DNA from 3 places in the Leucobacter sp. Psy1 genome. Region 3 is predicted to be linked to each of the others. Evidence: riboswitches for the same ligand, from Rfam matches in the RefSeq annotation. Region 3 holds a riboswitch; each other region holds the start of a gene.

Region 1 (6,930 bases), 1.5 Mb from region 3:
AGCGGGAGGCGTTGATGGCCATCACCACGGGATCTGAGCGGGCACGCGCCACTCTGGCGTTCCTCCGACGGAAGATCACGACGGGCGAGTGGGCGGTCGGTGAGCGCATCCCGATCGAACCCGAGCTGGCCGAGCAGACCGGAGTCGGCCGCTCGACGGTGCGCGAGGCCGTGCGATCGCTCGCGAGCATCGGCATGCTCGAGACGCTCCCGGGCCGCGGCACGTTCGTGCGCTCGTCCGCACCGACGAGCACCCTGCTCAACGAGTACCTCGCCGACTTCACGCTCGAGGAGATCCTGAGCTACCGGCGAGCTCTCGAGGTCGAGGCAGCACAGCAGGCCGCACTCCACCGCACCGATGAAGACATCGCCGCACTCGAGCAGGCGGCGGCCACCGAGCTCGGCTGCACCCGGTGCCCGGTGCTCGGACTCGTGAACGAGGACGCCGACACGGCGTTCAGCAGCCGATTCCACCGTCTCATCTTCGACGCGGCCAAGAACCGACTCCTCGCCTCTCTCTACTCGGGCATCAACGATCAGCTGCGCGCCCCCGAGCACCGAGGTCGGCTCGCGAACGTCGCCACGGGCACCGAAATGGAGCGGGATCACGCCCTCATTCTCGACGCCATCAAGAGCGGCGACTTCATCGATGCCGTCCACGCGATGGTCAACCACGTCGACCACGACGTCGTCATCGTCACCGCTGAACACGAAGTGGTGCCCCCGCTCGCCCGGACCCCCGAGCAGCAGCAGCGCATCGCGAACGCCTCCGAGCACACGGCGAACGCGCTGAGTGACGCCTGACCCGTCGGCGACTGACCCGTCGACGTCACGGCCGGGGAGCCGGAGCAAGTGCCGAGGCAGGGCGAATACCATTGACGGGTGAGCGAGTCGAAGATCCTGCTGTACTACGTGTTCGCACCGGTGGCAGACCCGGAGGCGGTGCGGCTGTGGCAGCGTGAGCTCTGCGAGTCGCTGGGGCTCCGGGGCCGCATCATCATCTCGCCCCACGGCATCAATGGCACCGTAGGCGGCGAGCTCGACGCGTGCAAGCTCTACGCAAGACGCACCCGCGAGTACGGCCCCTTCTCGGGGATCGAGTTCAAGTGGAGCGACGGCACCGGGTTCGCCGACGACACCGCTGAGCCGCTCCACGGCGTCGACCGACGCGCCCCCTGGCGCCGCTCGCGGGACTTCCCTCGACTCAGCGTGAAGGTGCGCGATGAGTTGGTGGCGTTCGGTCTCGCCGATGAAACCCGGGTGGACGCGAACGGCGTGGTGGGCGGCGGCACGCACCTCAGCCCGCAGGCGGTGAACGACCTCGTCGCGCAGCGGGGTGACGACGTCGTGTTCTTCGACGGACGCAACGCGTACGAAGCCGCCGTTGGTCGTTTCGAGAACGCGGTCGTTCCCGCCGTCAGCAGCACGCACGGGTTCATCGAGGAGATCGACAGCGGTGCGTTCGACGATTTGAAAGGGCGTCCGGTCGTCACCTACTGCACCGGGGGTATCCGCTGCGAGATCCTCTCCGCCGCGATGGTCGAGCGCGGCTTCACCGAGGTGTACCAGCTGGACGGCGGCATCGTCCGCTACGGCGAAGCGTTCGGCAACGAGGGGCTGTGGCACGGGTCGCTCGCCGTGTTCGACGGCCGCGAGACCGTCGACTTCGGGGGCGAAGAGGGGGACCCCGCCGAAGTGGTCGGGCGGTGCGCGGTCTGCGGATCCGGATCGAACACCCTCGTGAACTGCGCCGATCCCTCCTGCCGGGCCCGATTCGTCGCCTGCCCTGAGCACCGGGACGAGCGCTGCACCGAGCACGGTGGCGCCGCCGACGCGAGCCCCGAGACAGCGGCCAACGCTCTGCGCTAGACTCGCCCTCAACGACACGGGGTGCCGCACCAGCGGCTGAGATCACACCCGTCGAACCTGATCTCGTTGAGACGAGCGGAGGGATGTCGCAGTGAGCGAACCATACGTCGATGTTGTCAATGTGCTCTCGATTGCCGGGACCGACCCGACTGGCGGGGCCGGAATCCAGGCCGATCTGAAGGCCATCGCCGCGAACGGCGGCTACGGGATGGCGGCGGTGACCGCCCTCGTCGCCCAGAACACCTGCGGGGTGCGGGAGGTGCATGTTCCTCCCGTCGCATTTCTGACGGCGCAGCTCGACGCGGTCTCCGATGACGTGCGCATCGACGCGGTGAAGGTCGGCATGCTCGGTACTCCCGAGGTGATCACAGCAGTCGCCGACTGGCTGGAGCGCACCCGCCCGCCGGTCGTCGTCATCGACCCGGTCATGGTGGCGGCCAGCGGCGATCGCTTGCTCGGCACCGAAGCGGAGGACGCGCTCCAGCGAATCCTCCCTCTCGCCGACCTCATCACCCCGAACCTCCCCGAACTCGCGGTCATCGCCGGCGGCCCCGTCGCCGAGTCCTGGGACGCCATGCTGGAGCAGGCCGGTGCCGTCGCCGCTCTGCACGGAGTCCGGGTGCTCGCGAAGGGCGGTCATCTCGCAGGATCGGCGTCGCCCGATGCACTGGTCGACCCCGCGGGCGAGGTCGTGGCGTTCGAGGGAACGCGGATCCGCACCCGCAACTCCCACGGCACCGGCTGCTCCCTCTCCTCCGCCGTCGCAACTCGGATCGCCCGCGGTGACGACTGGGCGGCGGCCATCGGGGAGGCTCGCATCTGGCTCCGTGAGAGCCTCGCTGCATCGGACACCCTCGACGTCGGGCGCGGCAGCGGTCCGCTTCACCACTTCGCCGGTCTCTGGAGGCGCGGCGACGTCGACGGGGCGGCGGGAACCGCGGACGACATCCGCTCCGAGTGGTGGAACGCCATCGCCGACATTCGTGCAACGACCGACGCCCTGCCATTCATCACCCGGCTGGCTGCGGGCACCCTCCCGCGCAGCGCGTTCCTGGAGTACGTCGCGCAGGACTCCATCTATCTCGGCGAATACGCCCGGGTGCTCGCGCGGCTCTCGACCCTCGCTCCGGATCCCGCCGCGCAGCGATTCTGGCTACACGCGGCGCAGGGGGCCCTCATCGGTGAGCTCGAACTGCACCGGGACCGTCTCGGCGGGGCTCCGATCGGAGCCGCATCCGCAATCACGACGGGGTACACGAATCACCTCGTGGCATCCTGCGAGGACGGGTACGCCGTCGCCGCGGCGGCAGCGCTCCCCTGCTTCTGGATGTACAGCGACATCGGCACCCGGCTCTTCCGCGGCGAGCTCGGGGCGTTCGCGCGCGACCCCGAACACCCCTACGCCGAGTGGATCGCCACCTACGACGACCAGGCCTTCGCCGCGGACACCGAGTCCGCCATCGCACTCGTGACGACGCTCGCGTCAGAGGCCCGGCCGGCTCTTCGGGGGCGCATGTGGCAGGCGTTCCTCGCATCCGCCAGGTGGGAGCACGACTTCTTCGGGCAGGTGGGGATCGCCGCGGGGCCCTCGGACGTCACACCAGATCAATCACGCCTGCTCCCCGCACGGTAGGGGTGTGCGACTTTCCGCTCATCCCGGGATAATCGGGAGAGACCTGCACGACCCCCGTCGATCGAGAGGAACCCTCGACATGACCGACCCCACCATCTCCGTCGCCCAGTTCGCCGCAGGGACCGATGTGGAGGAGAACCTCGCATCCTGCCAGGAGCTCATCGCCCGAGCTGCTGCGACGAGCCACCTCGTGGTGCTGCCCGAGTACTCGATGTACGCCGACTTCGAGAAGACGCAGCCGGATCAGAACCACTCCGAGCCGCTCGATGGGCCGTTCGTCACGGCGCTGCGCGACTCGGCGCGCGAGCACGGCATCGCTGTTGTCGTGGGCATCAACGAGTCCGACCCGGACGACGATCGAGTGTCCAACACCCTCGTGGCCCTGTCGAAGACCGGCGAGCTCACGGGCGTGTACCGAAAGATCCACCTGTACGACGCGTTCGGGTTCCGCGAGTCCGACACCGTGATCCCGGCGAACATCGAGTCACCGCTCGTCTTCGATGTGGAGGGGGTCCGTATCGGCGCTGCCACCTGCTACGACCTGCGCTTCCCCGAGATGAGCCGCTGGCTCGTCGACCAGGGGGCCGACGTGATCGTCCTCCCTGCCGCGTGGATGGCCGGGCCGCTCAAGGAGCAGCAGTGGGACACGCTCGTGCGCGCCCGCGCGATCGAGAACACGGTATATGTCGCGGCCTGCGGGCAGACCGCACCGCGCTGCTCCGGGCAGAGCATGATCGTCGACCCGATGGGCGTGACGGTCGCCGCTGCCGGTGAGCGCGCGATGACGGTCGCGAGCGCCAGGATCGATCCTCAGCGCATCGCCGACGTGCGGAAGACCAACCCGAGCCTCGAGAACCGGCGGTTCACGGTCGTACCGCGCACCGCGTAACCCTGCGGGTGAGTTCGGCGCGTCGTCTACCAGATCGAGACGCGCTCGTCAGGGTCCATCCAGAGGGCGTCACCCGGCTGCGTGCCGTAGGTCTCGTGGAACGCGTCGAGGTTCCGCACGATCTGGTTGCAGCGGAACTCGTTCGGCGAGTGCGGATCGATCGTCAGCAGCCGCACGGTCTCGGCGGGCCGCGACGCCTGCTGCCAGGCCTGGGCCCAGGAGAGGAAGAATCGCTCGGCGCCGGTGAGCCCGTCGATCACGGGTGCTTCTTCCCCATGCAGAGAGCGCTGGTACGCACGCCACGCGATTGCCATGCCGCCGAGGTCACCGATGTTCTCGCCGATCGTGAGCTCCCCGTTGACGGTCTGTCCGTCGGCGCCCTCGGGTGAGAGCGCGTTGTACTGGTCGATGAGGGACTTGGTGCGCTGCTCGAACGCGGCTCGGTCTTCCTCGGTCCACCAGTCGGTGAGCTTGCCGTCGCCGTCGTATCGCGACCCCTGGTCGTCGAAGCCGTGGCCGATCTCGTGCCCGATCACGGCACCGATCGCACCGTAGTTCGCGGCCATGTCGGCGTGCTTGTCGAAGAACGGCGGCTGCAGGATCCCCGCAGGGAACACGATCTCGTTGAACCCGGGGTTGTAGTAGGCGTTGACGGTCTGAGGCGTCATGAACCACTCGTCGCGATCGATCGGCTTACCGACCTTGTCGAGCTCGCGGCGCAGCTCGAACTCGGCGACCCGCGCCGAGTTGCCGAGCAGGTCCCCCGAGTCGACCTGCAGCGACGAGTAGTCGCGCCACTTCACCGGGTACCCGATCTTTGGCACGAACTTCTCGAGCTTCTCGAGCGCGCGCTGCTTCGTGGCGTCGCCCATCCAGTCCAGCTGGCCGATGGATTCGCGGTACGCGGCGATGAGGTACTCGACGAGTTCATCCATGGTGGCCTTCGCCGTCTCGTCGAAGTGGCGCCCGACGTAGAGGCGGCCGACGGCCTCGCCCATCGATCCCTCGACGAAGGACACGCCGCGGCGCCAGCGGGCGCGCTGCTCGGTCGCACCGGTGAGCGCGGTGCCGTAGAACTCGAAGTTCGCACGCGAGATCTCCTGCGACAGGAGTGCCGAGGCGCCACGGACGATCTGCCAGATGAGCCAGGCCTTCCACGCCTCGAGCTCCTCCTCGACGAGGAGCGAAGCGAGCCCGGTGAGCGCGTCGGGCTGACCGGCGACGACCTCCGCGAAGGCGTCCTCCGAAGCGCCGAGCGCCGTCAGGTAGCGCTTCCAGTCCAGTCCGGGGGTGAGCTCCTGGAGCTCGACGAAGGTGCGCAGGTTGTACAGCTTCTGGATGTCCCGGCTCGCGACCTTGTCCCAGTGGTGCCCGGCGATCCGCCGCTCGAGGTCGTAGGCGAGTTCGGCGAGGCGATCCGGATCGGCCGTCTCCGCGGCATCCAATCCGGTGTCGGCGGCGACGAGCTGCAGCATCCGCGCGATGTGGGCGCGGTACTGCTCGCGGATCTCGGCGAATTGGTCCTCGCGGAAGTAGGACTCGTCGGGCAGCCCGATACCGCCCTGCATGACGAAGACGATGTAGCGGCTCGGGTCGCCGGGATCGTTGTCGACGCCCATGCCGAAGAACCCGCCGAGTCCCTCGCGCTCGAGCTCGCCGACCAGGGTCACGAACTCGTCGACCGAGGTGACGGCGAGCGCACGTGCAATGTCGTCAGCAATGGGACGCGCACCCAGCGCATCGATCCGCTCGGTATCCATGAAGCTCGCGTAGAGCGCGGCGACCTTGTCGGCCTCGGTCTCCGCCCCGGCTCCGGGCGCGGGCGCATCCGTTCCCGTGATGATGTCGCGGACCGCCTCCTCGGCGTTCTCGGCGAGGACCGCGAAGGACCCGTACCGCGCCTTGTCGGCGGGAATCTTCGTCCGCGCGATCCACTTCCCGTTCACGTGCCTGAACAGGTCGTCCTGCGGCCGGACGGCCGGGTCGAGTTCGGAGCTGTCGATACCTGAGGTGGGCGCTGCTGAGCTCATGCGAACACCCTACCGGGAGCCCCTGACCGGACGGCCGTGCGACCTGACGGGAAGCGTCAGCAAACAGTAGACATCACGAATACTGCTTGTATACACTATTGGCAACAGTGCGGTATCGCTCTGGATGGAATACAGCTCGACGAGGAGATATCTATGACCACGGCTACGGCATACCCCGATCGGCCATCGAAGCAGCGAAAAACGCACAGCAACATCTTCACCGTGGCCTTCTCGAGCCTCGCGGGCACCGCGGTCGAGTGGTACGACTTCTTCCTCTACGGAACCGCGGCGGCACTCGTCTTCAGCAAGCTCTACTTCCCGACCGGCGACCCCATCGTCAGCACGATGCTCGCGCTCGGCACCTTCGCCGCCGGCTTCGTCGCACGCCCTCTCGGCGCGATCGTCCTCGGGCACATCGGCGATCGCGTTGGACGGCGGGCGACGCTCATCGCCAGCCTGCTCCTCATGGGAATCGCCACCACCCTCATCGCAGTAATCCCGCCGTTCGAG
Region 2 (6,930 bases), 190 kb from region 3:
GCGCGAGCGAACGCACTCGCCGCGTACAAGAGCCGCAGTCTCTCCGACATCCGCGACGCGAGCGGCGCGCTGGAGGCGATCCTGCACGAAACCGACCTGCACCGCCGGCTCACGGCGAGGTGGGGGATCTCCGAGGAAGAGCTCGATCGCGCCTCCGAGAAGCAGGCGACGGTCGCCTACACCCGCTACGTGCTCGACACCGGCATGGCCGGCGACCTGCTCGATCTGCACGTCGCGCTCGCTCCCTGCGCGATCGGCTACGCGGAGATCGGTACCGCACTCGATCCCGCACGTCGTGCCACCGCGGATCATCCCTACGCCGAGTGGATCGGCGAGTACGCCGGCGCCGAATTCCAAGGCGCAGCTGAGCTCGCTGTCGGGAGACTCGATGCTCTCGGCGGCGAGACGGTCTCGAGGGAGCGATTCGATGCGCTGGTCCGGATCTTCCGCACCGCGACCCGGCTCGAGGCCGACTTCTGGCAGCAGGCGCTCGACTCAGCGCGCTGAATCCACTCCGAGGGCTTCCAGCAGCGTTCGCTCCAGCCCGATGAACTCGGGGTCGGAGAGGACCTCCACTCCGCGCGGGCGTGGCAATGCGACGTCGACCTCCGCCAGCACCCTCGCGGGTCGCGGGGAGAGGACGACGACCCGATCCGAGAGCAGGATCGCCTCCCGGACGTCGTGCGTGATGAGCAGCGCGGTCCAGTCGTGTTCGAGCCAGACCTCTTGGAGCCACGCCTGCAGCTCGCGTTTCGTCAGTGCGTCGAGGGCTCCGAACGGTTCGTCGAGCAGGAGGGTGCGACGCTCCTGGACGACGGTGCGGAGCAGCGCCGCGCGCTGACGCATGCCACCTGAGAGCTCGTGGGGGAGCGCATCCTCGAACCCGGCCAGGCCGAATCGCGGGAACCACTCGCGCGCACGGGCCCGCGCCAGCCGACGCGGCACGCCCTGGACCTCGAGCCCGAGCGCCGCGTTGCCGAGTACGGTGCGCCAGGGGAAGAGCAGATCCTGCTGCGGCATGTACGCCGCATGATCACGGCGGCCGACAGCATCTGCACCGTCGATTCGGAGGGTGCCCGCTGAGGGCGAATCGAGACCCGCGATGAGGGAGAAGAGGGTGCTCTTGCCGCAGCCCGAGGGCCCGATGACGGAGACGAACTCACCGGGAGCCACTGAGAACGACACCTCATCGAGGACCTGCCGAGATGATCCGCCGGGCAGCGGAAACTCGCGCGAGATCCCTCCGAGCTCGAGGCCCGGGTGCGGTTCTGTGCTCGGTTGCGGTTCAGTGCTCATGCGCGGCTCTCCGCTCGGTGATGTGCCAGGGGATGACGAGACGTTCGACGATGATCGTCGAGAGGTACAGGGCGATGCTGAGCGCCGCGGTCACCCCGACCGCGGCGAGCACGAGGTCGGTGCGGAACGCGTTCTTCTGGACGCTCATGTAGATGCCGAGCCCGTGCTGGGCGCCGACGTACTCCGCGAAGATCGCACCGACCACGGCATAGGTGATGCCGATGCGGAGCGCAGTGAAGAACGACGGCAGTGCGGACGGCAGTCGTACGAGCAAGAACTCGCGGATCCGCCCGGCACCCATGCTGCGCAGCAGCGCCGAAGCCTCGCGGTCGGTGCGGGCGAACCCCTCGACGAGTCCGATCGCGATCGGGAAGAACGTGACGAGCGCCACCACGATCACCTTCGGCAGCAGTCCGAAGCCGAACCAGATGATCATGAGCGGGGCGATCGCGACGATCGGGATCGTCTGCGAGGCGACCAGCAGCGGGATGACGCCACGGCGGAGCAGCGACGACCAGTCGATGGCGATCGCGATCGCCCACGCGCACACCAGTGAGATGCCGAAGCCCACGGCGGTGACGCCGAGCGTGGCCACGGCGTGCTCGAAGATCGCCGACCGGTGCGCCCAGCCCGAACTCGCGACGAGCGACGGGGCGGGGAGTATCTGCGGGCGCACCTCGGTGAGGCGCACGGCGATCTCCCACACGCACAGCAGCGCGCCGAAGCCGGCGAGCGGCACCCACAGGTGCGTCCGGCGATGTGCCCGCACCCTCAGTCCTCGAGGTATTCGTTGGTGAAGAACGCGGACCAGTCTGGCCGCTCGGCGAGCGGCGATCCGTCGCGTTCCGCGAGCAGGCCGGCATCGAAGTAGAAGTCCCCGAGCTCGCTCCACTGCGCTTCCGTCTGCCTGCCGAACTCGCCCGCCTCGTCGAGCATGAACTGCTCCGAGAGCATGCGCTGGCTCTCCACGAGCAGATCCAGGTCGGTCAGGAGGCTGGCGTTCTCCTCCTGCAGCATCTCGGCGGCGGCCTCCGGATCATCGATCGCGTCCTTGTAGCCTCGAGCGAGCGCCTGCACGAACCCGCGGGCGAGGTCGGGGTGCTCCTCCATCCAGCTCGCGTTGCCGGCGACGATCACCTGGTACGCATCCGGAAAGCCGGAGTCGGTGTAGGCGAACGTTTTCAGATCGACGCCGCGGTGCTCGGCCTCGATCCCTTCCCAGGCCACGAACGGCACCGTGAAGTCGACCTCCCCGGCGTACAGCGCTTCGTAGGCGCTCGTGCCGAGCACGACCGTCTCGAAGTCGCCGGATCCGCCTGCCGCCTCCACGACGCCGCGCATCGTGCTGGTCTCCGCGGGGTTGTCGAATCCGCCGAAGACGAGCCCGTCGAGGTCGGCGGGGCTCTCGATGTCGTCCCGCTCAGCGAGCACAGCGACCTCGGTGGTCCACGTCTGCTGAACGGCGAGCACCGAGCGGAGGTCGGCCCCCGAGGCCATGGACAGGGTGGCGGTGTCTTGGAAGCTGATGCCGAACTCCGCCTGGCCCGCATCGACGAGCACCTCGGGATTGCTGTTGTTGAAGGGCAGCACCTCGACGTCGATGCCCGCCTCGGCGAAGTACCCCTGGTTCAGTGCGACGTAGAGACCCGTGTGGTTCGTGTTCGGCGTCCAGTCGAGTGCGAACCGGACCGTCGGGGGTTCTGCGTCGGATTCCGCGGCGCCGGCCCCGGAGCAGCCGACGAGTGCCGCGAGGACCGCGATCGCGGCGGTGACGCTGAGGGCGCTGGTGATACGCCGGGTGGGGTGGTGTGACGTGGGCATGGACTCTCGCTTTCCTCGAGGGCGAGGGAATGCGGAGCGGCCCGACGGCTCAGGGCACACCGGTTAGGTGCGGGGTGCCTGGAACGCAGGAGATTCATGCGGACATTCCCTTCGCCAGTACGAACTGGATCAGGTTCGACGGGTGTGATCTCAGCCGCCGGATGCGGCACCCCGTGTCTTCTCGGATCACCCTAGCGTATGAGTGGCTCGCGGGAGTCGCTTTCGGTGACTGCTGCCGCACGCCTGGCCGGAATCGCCAGCCCGACGATGAAGACCCCCGCGAGTACAACGCCCCAGATGATCGCCGCGAGCGTGCCGCCGACGAGGAACGGGAAATTCCAGATCGATATGCCGAGCACGAGCAGGAGTCCGATGCCGCCGGCCACGGCAGAGAGAGTCACGCCGACCGGCGCGGCATCGCCCGAGTCTCCGCGGTGCCGCGCGCCGAACGCGACGACGGCGAAGCTCGTGAGCGCCATCATCCAGATGACGCCGACGGCCCCGGCGCCCGAGTACCAGGTGTAGATCTGCAGCACGGGGTCGAGCTGCGCGAGCGCGGAGACCAGCACCACCGCGGCCGTGATCCCGGTCACCCAGAGCGAAGCGCGTGAGGGCGCCCGGTGCCTGGGGTGGACGCCGGCGAGGCTCTGCGGCAGCACGCCGCGCTGGCCGAGCGTGAAGAGGTACCGCGTGACGATGTTGTGGAACGCGAGCATGCACGCGAACATGCTCGTCACGACGAGCACTTGCACTAGATCGGCGATGATGGGCGCGACGACCTCGCCCGCGAGGGCGACCACGACGCCGTCCGGGTTCTCGTTCGCCGCGGCGACGGCGTCGGTCCCGCCCAGCCCCGAGATCACGAGCCACGACGACACGAAGTACAGGGCGCCGATCGTGCCGACCGCGATGTAGGTGGCGCGCGGAACGGTCCGCTCGGGATCCTTCGCTTCGTTGCGGAACACCGCCGTCGCCTCGAACCCGAAGAACCCGAGGAACGCGAACAGCAGTCCGAGTCCCGGTGCGCCCGACAGTGCCTCGACCGGGCTGAACGGGGTCGCGGTGAGCTCCCGGCCCGAGGCGAGCACACCGATGTCGATCGCGAGCACTGCGACGACCTCGAGCACGAGCACGACGCCGAGCACCTTCGCCGACAGTTCGATGTCGCGGTAGCCGAGCAGTCCCACGATCACGATCATGACGCCTGAGATGAGCCACCACGGCACTTCGGCGCCCGTCCACAGCGCGATGAGGTTGCCCGTCTGCACTCCGAGGTAGCAGGTCATCGACACCGTGAGCAGCACGTACGAGAGCAGCGCGATGGCCGCGGTGCCGAGCCCGGGGCATCGCCCGAGTCCGCGATGCACGTAGGAGTAGAACGCTCCAGCGTCGGGCACGCGCGGCGTCATCCAGGCGTAGCCGACCGAGAAGAGGACGAGGATCACGGTCGCGGCGAGCACCATCATGGGAGCGCCGATCGATCCGGACACCGACAGGATGATCGGGAAGTTCGCGGCGACGACGGTGATCGGAGCCGCCGCGGCGATGACCATGAAGACGATGCCGGGGACGCCGAGACGGCGGTTCAGGGTGGTTTCCACGAGTCGGAAGCCTAGCGGAAGACTCGGGTCAGCGCGGGCCTCGCCACTTCAGCGGGTCCTTCCCATGCGGTCGGGGAGCGAACGGATAGTCGAGCGGCTCGGTGGCAAGGTCGAACGGGGGAGCCGCGTAGGCGAGCTCACCGTACCCGCTGGACCGCGTGAGCGGCGCCTCTGGCGGGAGCGTCTGGACGAGCTCTCCATCAGGATCCCTGCCGGCTACCGACAACTCGAACAAGAGGTCAGCCGTGGAAGCGAGGGCGAGACGCGCGTGACCCGTGGTGCCGCTCTGGGCCCGTGCCGTGAGCAGCGACATCGTCGCCGCGAAGATGCCGTAGCCCGTGGCATGATCGAGCGCTTGCACGGGCAGCGCACCGGGGCTTCCGTCCGCGCTGCGGTACGCGTCGGCGATGCCGCACGCCGCCTGTACGACGCTGTCGAATCCGCGCCGATCTTGCCACGCTGTGCCCCATCCCCAGGCGTTGAACCGCACCACCGACAGCCCCGGGTATCGCTCGCGCAGTGCGTCGAGGCCGAGCCCGAACCGGTCGAGGCTGCCTGCGCGGTAGCCGAGCAGCAGCACGTGCGCCGACGCGAGCAGCTCGTGGAACCGCGCTCGCGTCTCCGGGCGCCCAAGGTCGGCTGCGGCGGTGTACTTGCCCGGATCCCCGTCGATGTGCTGCGCCTCAAGCTCCGGGTTCGCCGGCGGGTCCACCCGGAGCACCTCAGCGCCGAGCGCCGTCATGAGCCGGGACGAGATCGGCCCGGCGATCGTGCGGGTGAGGTCGAGCACGCGGAGGCCGCGGAGCGGGCGGGACGACGTGTCGTCCGGGATCCACGGGTTGCCGCTTGATCCCGCTGCTGCGCGGTCATCGAGTGCGATGTCGATCCACTGCGCCGTCGGCGTGCGAGTCGCGAGTGCGCTGGACCCCCACTCCCGACGGGTGCGCACTGCGGCGCCCACAGCGCCGATGGATTGGATCCGCTGCTCGGCTTCGAGGCTCGTCATCTCCGCGAGGGCCGCGGGCACGGCTTCGGCGCGGTCGACACTCAGCGCCTGCAGCAGGAGGCGGGCATGATGCGGGTAGTTGCCGTGCGTGCGAACCCAGCCGTCCGCCGTCGGAAAGAAGCGCGACAGTCCGGAGAATGCGCGGATCGGTGCGCCGTCGATGCGGAGCACACCGGGGGAGTCGAACGAAGCGGCGACCCGGGGCGAGAGGATCCGCTGCACCGCCGTCCGCCCGAGCAGGCGATTGAGGGAGGCGGCCGCCGCGCCGACCGAGCCCAGCGCGAGCGCCTCCACATCGAGCGCACCGCCCCACCAGTGCCGAGTTCCTTCGACGGGCAAGGGACGCAGATCGTCCAGCCCCGGAGGGGCGATACGCAGCACTGGGACGGCCTCCATGGACTTCTCCTCCGCTCGCGTCGGTGGACAGCAGTGTACGCCGATGACCGGGTTTGACGGTCGGTGCGACAGGCAACAAGATAGAGAAGTGTCGAATCAACGGGTCGCCGCATGACCGAATCAACGCCGTCCGTGCTCTTCGTTTGCGTGCACAATGCCGGCCGGTCCCAGATGGCTGCGGGCTATCTCCGCTCTCTCGCAGAGGGGCGCATCGAGGTTCGCTCGGCCGGGTCGATCCCCGCCGACGACATCAACCCGGTCGCCGTCGTCGCTATGCGTGAAGAGGGGATCGACCTCGCCGGAGCCGCACCCCAGCTGCTGACGCCCGACGCCGTCCAAGCCTCGGACGTCGTGATCACCATGGGGTGCGGGGACGCGTGTCCGATCTTTCCCGGCAAACGATACGAGGACTGGACGCTCGACGACCCGGCCGGTCAAGGGATCGAGGCGGTGCGTCCCATCCGCGACGAGATCAAGCGCCGCGTGCGAGCGCTCGTCGACGACCTGCTCGACGCCGAGTCCGTTAGCTGACGCGCTGGGGCGTTCGCGCCGCAGCGCCGACGCCCGATGCGCTCGCTAGTCGCGGTCGACGCTCAGGACCTTGAGGTCCATGTCGAGATCGACGTCGGTGTCGTTGCCGTTTCCCATGTCGACCGACACCTCGTAGGCTGCAGGGCCGTTGTCCGTCGAGATCGACTCGATCGTGCCGCCGCCGGCCTCGGCGAGCGCGGCATCGATGATGTCGCCGAGTTTCGCCGTGTCGAGCAGGGGATCGTCATCGGTGTCGGAATCACCCTCGCGCACCGTTGC
Region 3 (6,930 bases):
ACCCGAGCGCGAGTCCGGCGGAGCGGCCGAGCATGGCGAGATCGATCGTCGCGAGCACGCGCAGCGGAGCGGCGCCGAGCATGGCCGCGGCGTCGCGCTGACGGGGATCGATGCCGCGCAGCACCGGCAGGATCGTGCGCACGACGAGCGGAAGGGCGACGAGCGCCTGCGCGATCGGGATCAGCACGACCGAGGTTCTGAGGTCGAACCCGATGCCCAGCGGCTGGTGCATGGTGAGCAGGAGGCCGAACCCGACCGTCACCGCCGAGACGCCGAGCGGCAGCATGATGAGCGCGTCGAACGCGCCGATGCTCCGACGCAGAGCGCGGGAGCGGGGGCGCCGCGACAGCACGAGGGCGACGAGCGCACCGAGGATGACGGCGATCGCGGTCGCGATGAGCGCGATCCCGATCGAGCGGCACGCCGCCTGGAGGACCGAGCCGATGATCGGGGATTCGGGAGGCGGGTCGACGAGGTTCACATAGTTCTGCACCGAGAACCCGCCGCCCGAGGCTTGGAACGAGCGCGCGACCAGGGTGATGATCGGGAGCCCGTGGAGCAGCAGAACTGTCGCGGCGAAGATCAGGATCACCGGCAGATGCCGTCTGCCCGGCTTGACACCCTCTTCCCGCTCGCTCCGCATCGCCACGGCGCGCTCGCGCTTCCTGCGGAGTCGCGACGAGACGACCAGCGTGAGGATCACGATCGCGAGCTGGGCGAGTGACAGCACGGCGGCGGAGCGCAGGTCGAGGAACTGGACGGTGAGCTGGTAGATCTCCGTCTCGATGTTCGCGAACCGCCGCCCGCCGAGCACGAGCACGATGCCGAACGATGTGGAACAGAACAGGAAGACGAGGGCGGCAGCCGACGCGATCGCCGGCGCGAGCGCCGGCACCGTGATCGTCCAGAACACGCGAACCGGGCCGGCACCGAGCATGCTCGCGGCCTGTGCCGTCCGCGAGTCGAGCTGGGACCAGAACCCTCCGACCGTCCGCATGACGACGGTCACGTTGAAGAACGCGAGCGCCGCGACGATGACGGGGAGTGATCGCTCGAGCCCGGTCCACGAGAGCGGTCCTCCCGCACCGAAGAGCGAGGTGAAGGCGACGCCCACCACGACGGTGGGCAGCACGAACGGCACCGTGAGGAGGCCGCGCAGCGCCACACGCCCCCGGAAGTCCAGTCGGTACAGCACGAAGGCGGCCGGAATGCCGAGCGCGAGCGAGAGCACCGTTGCGAGCCCTGCCTGGGTGACGGTATGACCGATCACCTGCCAGGTGCGCGGGTCCGAGAACACGGCGGGAACCCCGCTCGCATCGAATGCGCCGTCGCTCGTGAACCCGGTCGCGACGAGCGCCGCGACCGGCCAGAGGAAGAAGAGCGCGAGGAAGACGAGCGGCAGCGCGGCGGCGATCCCCCAGGCGAGCCGCCCGCGCATCACCCGGCCGCGGCGCCGGCGACCGCGTCGGCGACGGCCTTCTGCCAGTCCGTGAGCCCCGCGGCGATCTCGTCGCTCGGCAGGTCGTGGGGCTCCTCGGGCAAGGGGGCGAACTGCTCCCACTCCTCGGGCACGGAGGCCTCGGGATCGACCGGGTACATGTACATCGTCTCGGCGATCGTGTCCTGGAACTCGCCCGACAGCAGGTAGTCGACGACCGCCCTGGCACCCTCGGGGTTCTCCGCCCCTTCGAGGACGCCGGCGTACTCGACCTGACTCGAGCAGGTGTCGAGCAGTGCCGCGCTCGTGGAAGACCCGTCGTCGGCGATCGTCGCCGCGGGAGACGAGCTGTAGGAGAGCACGATCGGGCGGGTGCCGCCTTCGCCTCCCTGCGTGAACTGGCCGTAGTAGGCGTCGCTCCACCCCTGCTCGACCCGGGCGCCGTTCTCCACGAGATCGCTCCAGTAGTCTGCGTACGCGTCGGCGCCGAAGTAGGCGACCGTGCCCACGAGGAACGAAGCCCCGGTCGACGACGCTGCGGGATCGAGGATCACCGTGAGTTCGCGGTACTCGGGCTTCAGCAGATCCTCGTAGGTCTCGGGGGCCGCGATCCCCTGGTCAGCGAACCAGACCGGGTCGATGTTGAAGCAGGTTGCGCCCCGGTCGATCGGCACGAGCGCGTCCGACCCGTCAACCGCCAGCGCGGCAGCGTCTTCTGGCAGCCCCTCCGGCACGTAGTCCTCTGCGACATCGGCGTCCACGACTCGCGACGCGAAGATCTGGTCGACGCCGAAGAACGCGTCGCCGAGCGGGGCGCCCTGTGTCAGCACGAGCTGGTTCGCGAGTTCTCCCCCGTCGCCCGACCCGACCACCTCGACGTCGTATCCGGTGGCCGCGCTGGCCGCCTCGGCGAATGCCTCGTTCGGGAATGAGTCGTGCACGATCAGCGTGACAGTGCCGCCAGCGTCGGCGTCGGAGCCGGCATCGGCCGAGCATCCGGCGAGGAGCAGCGCGGCGGCTCCGGTGAGAGCGGCGGTCGTGGTGAGTGCGGCGCGTCGGCGCGGCACGGCGGTGCGCATGGGCATCATCGAGGCTTCCTTCCTCCGCTGGTATGAACCAGATCAGGTTGAACGGTCGAAGCTCGCGAGCTCCCTCTCAGCCCGGCGCGTCCGGACTCCCGTGGATTGCCCCGTCAGTCTACCGCTTGCGCCCCGGCCACCGCCACATGCGTCGTCCAGTGCCGGCCTCGGGCCGAGGTGCGTCGTCCGGCGAGTCCCAGTCCGTGAATCCGTCGACCTGTGCGGTCTCCTGAGCGTCGGGGTCCGCAGGGGTTCCGGAGTCCTCACGAGGAGCGGCTCCGTCGAGGCGGTCGCGCGGCGCCTCCTCCCAATCGGTGACGGCACCGTCCCAGGAGAACGCGGCGAGAATCGCTTCGGCCTCCGAGTCGCTCACCCGCAACTCGTCCTCAGTGACGTCGTCCAGACGCTCCGGGAGGTCAGGCTCATCCGGAGCAGTCGCATCAGGCGCAGGCTCGTCGGATGCGGGCTCGTCGGTCTCGGAGTGGTCGGTACGAGTTTCATCGGCCTCGACTGCTTCTGACTCGACCGCTTCCGGCTCGACCCCTTCTGACTCGACCGCTTCCGGCTCGACCTCTTCGGTCGTCACCTCCGCGGTCTCGAACTCATCTGGTTCACGTTCGTCCGCGTCGACAGCTGCGTGTCCAGGACCGTCTGGCGCATGATCGGGTGTCCCGGGTTCCTCGTCCACCGGCGGCAGCTCCGGCAGGGCGTCGGCTTGCGCTGCGCCGGTGCCGGCTGTAGCGCCGCCGAACCCGAGGAATCCGGTGAGCCGCTCACGCGCACCTGCCCAGCGTGCTCGCACGCCCGGAGCGCGATCCGCGTTCGCGAGCGGCCCGTCGGCGTCGTCGGTGATGGCCGCGGCGAGTGCGTCTGAACTCCAGGGCTGCGTCTCCGCGTCGGTATCCGCGTTCCGGGAGGTAAGCGCCCGACGCTCCCCGCCGCGCACCAGCTCGACGACGGTCCCGATGCGAGCGGCGTCTGCGCGGCCGGCGACGACGCCGAGGAGCATCCCGGCCCCGATCTCGGCAGCGGCGATCCCTCCGGTCACCCACGGGTCCGGCCCAGCCTGCGCGAGCCGGTCCGGTCCCATCGCACCGCTCGCGAGCACGGCGAGGAGCACGACGGCGAGCCCGGTGAGGGCCGCGGCGAGCACGGGAACGACGACCGCGGCGCCCCAGCCCGCGCCGCGCAGCGTGGTCCGGCGGGCGGCGGCCACCCCGAGCGCGAGGCCGACGATGACGACGATCGCGGGCGCGACGGGTGCGAAGCTGCCCCAGCTCGGCGGAATCGCCCCCATGAGCGGCAGGGCGGGGATCGGGCCGACAAGGGCGTCGAACGGCGAGACTGACGTGCCGATGCCGACCGCGAACCCCGTTCCGACGAACCACGACAGCGACCAGATCAGCGCCACGGGGAGGAACGCCAGCTGCACGACGAACAGCACGATCGCTCCGAGCGGGTCGAGCTGCAGATTCTGGGAGAGGGCGGTGATGTCGACGTAGCCGATGACGAGCGAGATCGTGAAGCCGGCTGCGGCGAGCGCTGCGAGACCTGCCAGCGCGCCGAGTGCGAGCCGCAGCACCTCCTGGGTTCTGACCGGGAGTGTTGAGGCGAGGATCGGCGACACGCGGTTCACCGTCAGTTGCAGACGCCTGACCGCGCGCGAGAACCATCGCTGGTCCGTGAGGCCGGCGCGCACGACGAAGGCGGAAAGCATGCTGATGGCGTAGATGAGTCCGAGCGTCAGCGGCGCGCGCCACTCGGGTTCGGGGAGAGCCCGGGCGACGAGCGGGAGGCAGGCGAATCCGACGGCCGCGAAACCGATGCCGCCGCCGATGACGCCGGCCGCACCCGATCCGCCGCGGGACGCGAATCTCCAGCCTGCGCGCATCGCGAGGAGAACGGTCACGAGTGAGATCCCGAGCGGTGCGAGGGACACCGGGAAGGCGAACGCCTCGCCGGGGAGGCCGAGACCCAGCGCGGCCTCGGCGGTCACCGACACCTCGAGCGGCACGCCGTGCGCCAGGAACCACACCGAGACGATGCCGCCGATCAGCTCTGCCGGCGTCGCGTCCAGTCCGAAGGTGATCACCCACATGAGGATCGCCGGCACCCCGATGAGTACGAACCCGGCGAGTGCGACGGCTCCCGCCTCGATCGCCGCGATCACGGCCGTCAGTGTGGCTCTCATCGCCTGGAAGTGTATCGCCTGGACCTGCGGGGTACCCGGCTCCGCGCCGAGAGACGAGCACCCCGCAGCAGCTATACCTCAGGTGCCGGATACTGGTGGTGGATCCTCGGGGTCCTCCTGCCGCTTGCCTTTCGCCTTCTCATCGGCATCCCGCTGCGCAGCCTCACTGGTGATGACCGTGATCTCGGTGGTGACCAGGCTGAAGTGGCCGCTATCGTGACGATCGACGCCCTCCGCCACGGACTGCTCCAGCAGTTCACGCGCCACGCGCCCCTGCAGCACGAGGGGGTCCCGACTGAGGTCTTTCCAGATGCCGATGCAGAGGAGCAGCATCACGAGGACGAACGGGAGGGCCGACACGATCGTGATGTTCTTCAGCCCGTTGAGCGCTGCTGCCGGATCCGATCCGCCGGCGAGCAGCATCACCGCCGCCACGGCACCGGTCGAGACGCCCCAGAAGATTACGGCCTTCTTCGTCGGCTCCTCGGCCCCGTGCTCACTGAGAGCCCCCATCACGATCGACGCGGAGTCGGCACCCGTGACGAAGAAGATCGCGATCAGGACCACCGTGACGACCATCAGCACCACGGCGACCCACTCGGGAACGGGCAGGCTTCCGAGCATGTCGAAGAGGATGAGGTCGAAGTTGATGTCGGGCGCCCCGTCGACGATGTTCGCGAGCGCCTGACCCATGTCGCCCGAACGCTCCGCACGCTCCTGGATGCCGATCGCCCCTCCCCCGAAGATGGAGAACCAGAGCAGTGTGACGCCGGAGGGCACGAGCAGCACACCGGTGACGAACTGGCGGATGCTGCGACCGCGCGAGATGCGGGCGATGAAGAGTCCGACGAACGGCGTCCACGACACCCACCACGCCCAGTAGAAGACCGTCCAAGAGGAGAGCCAGCTCGCGAGCGCATCGTCGCCCGTCGCCGCCGTCCGAGACGCCATCTGCGGTAGGTCGCCGATGAATGAGCCGACCGCGTTCGGAATCACGTTCAAGATGAACAGCGTCGGTCCGCCGATGAAGACGATAAGGGCGAGGATCACGGCCAGCACCATGTTGATGTTCGAGAGCCACTGGATGCCGCGCTCGATCCCCGAGACCGCCGACGCCACGAACATGGCGGTGAGGACCGCGATGATGACGACGAGGGTGACGGAGCCGACCTGATCCATGATGCCGGTGGACTGGATTCCGCCTCCGATCTGCAGGGCACCCAGTCCGAGCGAGCACGCCGAGCCGAACAGCGTGGCGATGATCGCGAGGATGTTGATGATCCGTCCGCCCCAACCGTTGACGACCCGCTCACCGAAGATCGGCGTGAACATGGACGAGAAGAGCTGGGACCGGCCGAGCCGGAAGCTGCCGTAGGCCATACCGAGACCGACGATGGCGTACATCGCCCACGGAAACAGCGTCCAGTGGAAGAGGGTCGTGCCCATCGCCGTGCTGAGGGCGGCGTCGGTCTGCCCTTCAACCGTGCCTGGTGGGGGCGACATGTAGAAGAAGAGCGGCTCGCCCACACCGTAGAAGACCAGTCCGATCCCCATGCCCGTCGCGAACATCATCGAGATCCAGGAGACGGTCTTGAACTGCGGCTTCTCACCGTCCTTGCCGAGGGGGATGCGACCGAAGCGTCCCGCGGCCACAACGAGCACGAACACCGTGAAGACCGACGCTGCGATGACGAAGAGCCAGCCCGTGTTGGTGATCACCCAGTCGAGCGCGGCACTCGCGGTGCTGCCGAGGCCCGAGGGAGAGACGAACCCCCACACGATGAACGCGACCGCGAGGCAGCCGGCGAGCCCGAATACCCAGTAGTCGGTGCCTGATGACCGAGCCTTCGGCGCTTGCTCCTGTCTCGCGGAGCGCAGCTGGCCGACCAGCTCCTGTATCGAATCGTCGTTCTGCGTCATGGCATGTACTCCTCTTCGGACGACGAACCGCCGGAGCGGACGTCGGCGCGTGCTCGGGTCATCGTCGAACCGGGGGTGCACTCGCGCTGATATATCTTACGCACGCCGAAGCGCATCCAGACCGAAGAAAGTGCGCGGTCTCTCCGCAGAGTATGCTGCGAAGATTCCGCAGCGGCAGCGCTCGAGGGGTTTACAGCACCGTGCGGACGGCGCTGTCGAAGTGCCGCACGTGCTCGGCGGCCAGGCGCTCGGCGCGGGACTCGTCACCGTCGAGGATTGCACGCATCAGGGCGACGTGCTCA

Evidence for each region. Region 3 has a riboswitch for thiamine pyrophosphate ahead of K8P10_RS05905 (thiamine ABC transporter substrate binding subunit). Riboswitches for the same ligand answer to the same signal wherever they lie in the genome.
Region 1: another riboswitch for thiamine pyrophosphate. It lies ahead of K8P10_RS14410 (bifunctional hydroxymethylpyrimidine kinase/phosphomethylpyrimidine kinase); the one in region 3 lies ahead of K8P10_RS05905 (thiamine ABC transporter substrate binding subunit).
Region 2: another riboswitch for thiamine pyrophosphate. It lies ahead of K8P10_RS06750 (ABC transporter substrate-binding protein); the one in region 3 lies ahead of K8P10_RS05905 (thiamine ABC transporter substrate binding subunit).

The regions. Positions count from the first base shown of each region.
Region 1 is NZ_CP083692.1:3,032,231-3,039,160, forward strand. It holds gene K8P10_RS14400 (FadR/GntR family transcriptional regulator) at 15-803, shown strand; gene K8P10_RS14405 (rhodanese-related sulfurtransferase) at 882-1,868, shown strand; TPP riboswitch at 1,876-1,969, shown strand; gene K8P10_RS14410 (bifunctional hydroxymethylpyrimidine kinase/phosphomethylpyrimidine kinase) at 1,960-3,501, shown strand; gene K8P10_RS14415 (carbon-nitrogen hydrolase family protein) at 3,581-4,390, shown strand; gene K8P10_RS14420 (M13 family metallopeptidase) at 4,417-6,420, opposite strand; gene K8P10_RS14425 (MFS transporter) at 6,574-6,930, shown strand, end outside.
Region 2 is NZ_CP083692.1:1,433,881-1,440,810, forward strand. It holds gene tenA (thiaminase II) at 1-507, shown strand, start outside; gene K8P10_RS06740 (ABC transporter ATP-binding protein) at 496-1,296, opposite strand; gene K8P10_RS06745 (ABC transporter permease) at 1,286-2,065, opposite strand; gene K8P10_RS06750 (ABC transporter substrate-binding protein) at 2,068-3,117, opposite strand; TPP riboswitch at 3,206-3,301, opposite strand; gene K8P10_RS06755 (APC family permease) at 3,309-4,718, opposite strand; gene K8P10_RS06760 (CoA transferase) at 4,747-6,120, opposite strand; gene K8P10_RS06765 (arsenate reductase ArsC) at 6,232-6,651, shown strand; gene K8P10_RS06770 (PepSY domain-containing protein) at 6,697-6,930, opposite strand, start outside.
Region 3 is NZ_CP083692.1:1,243,053-1,249,982, reverse strand. It holds gene K8P10_RS05910 (iron ABC transporter permease) at 1-1,438, opposite strand, end outside; gene K8P10_RS05905 (thiamine ABC transporter substrate binding subunit) at 1,438-2,526, opposite strand; TPP riboswitch at 2,520-2,629, opposite strand; gene K8P10_RS05900 (DUF6350 family protein) at 2,636-4,708, opposite strand; gene K8P10_RS05895 (BCCT family transporter) at 4,787-6,628, opposite strand; gene K8P10_RS05890 (GntR family transcriptional regulator) at 6,819-6,930, opposite strand, start outside.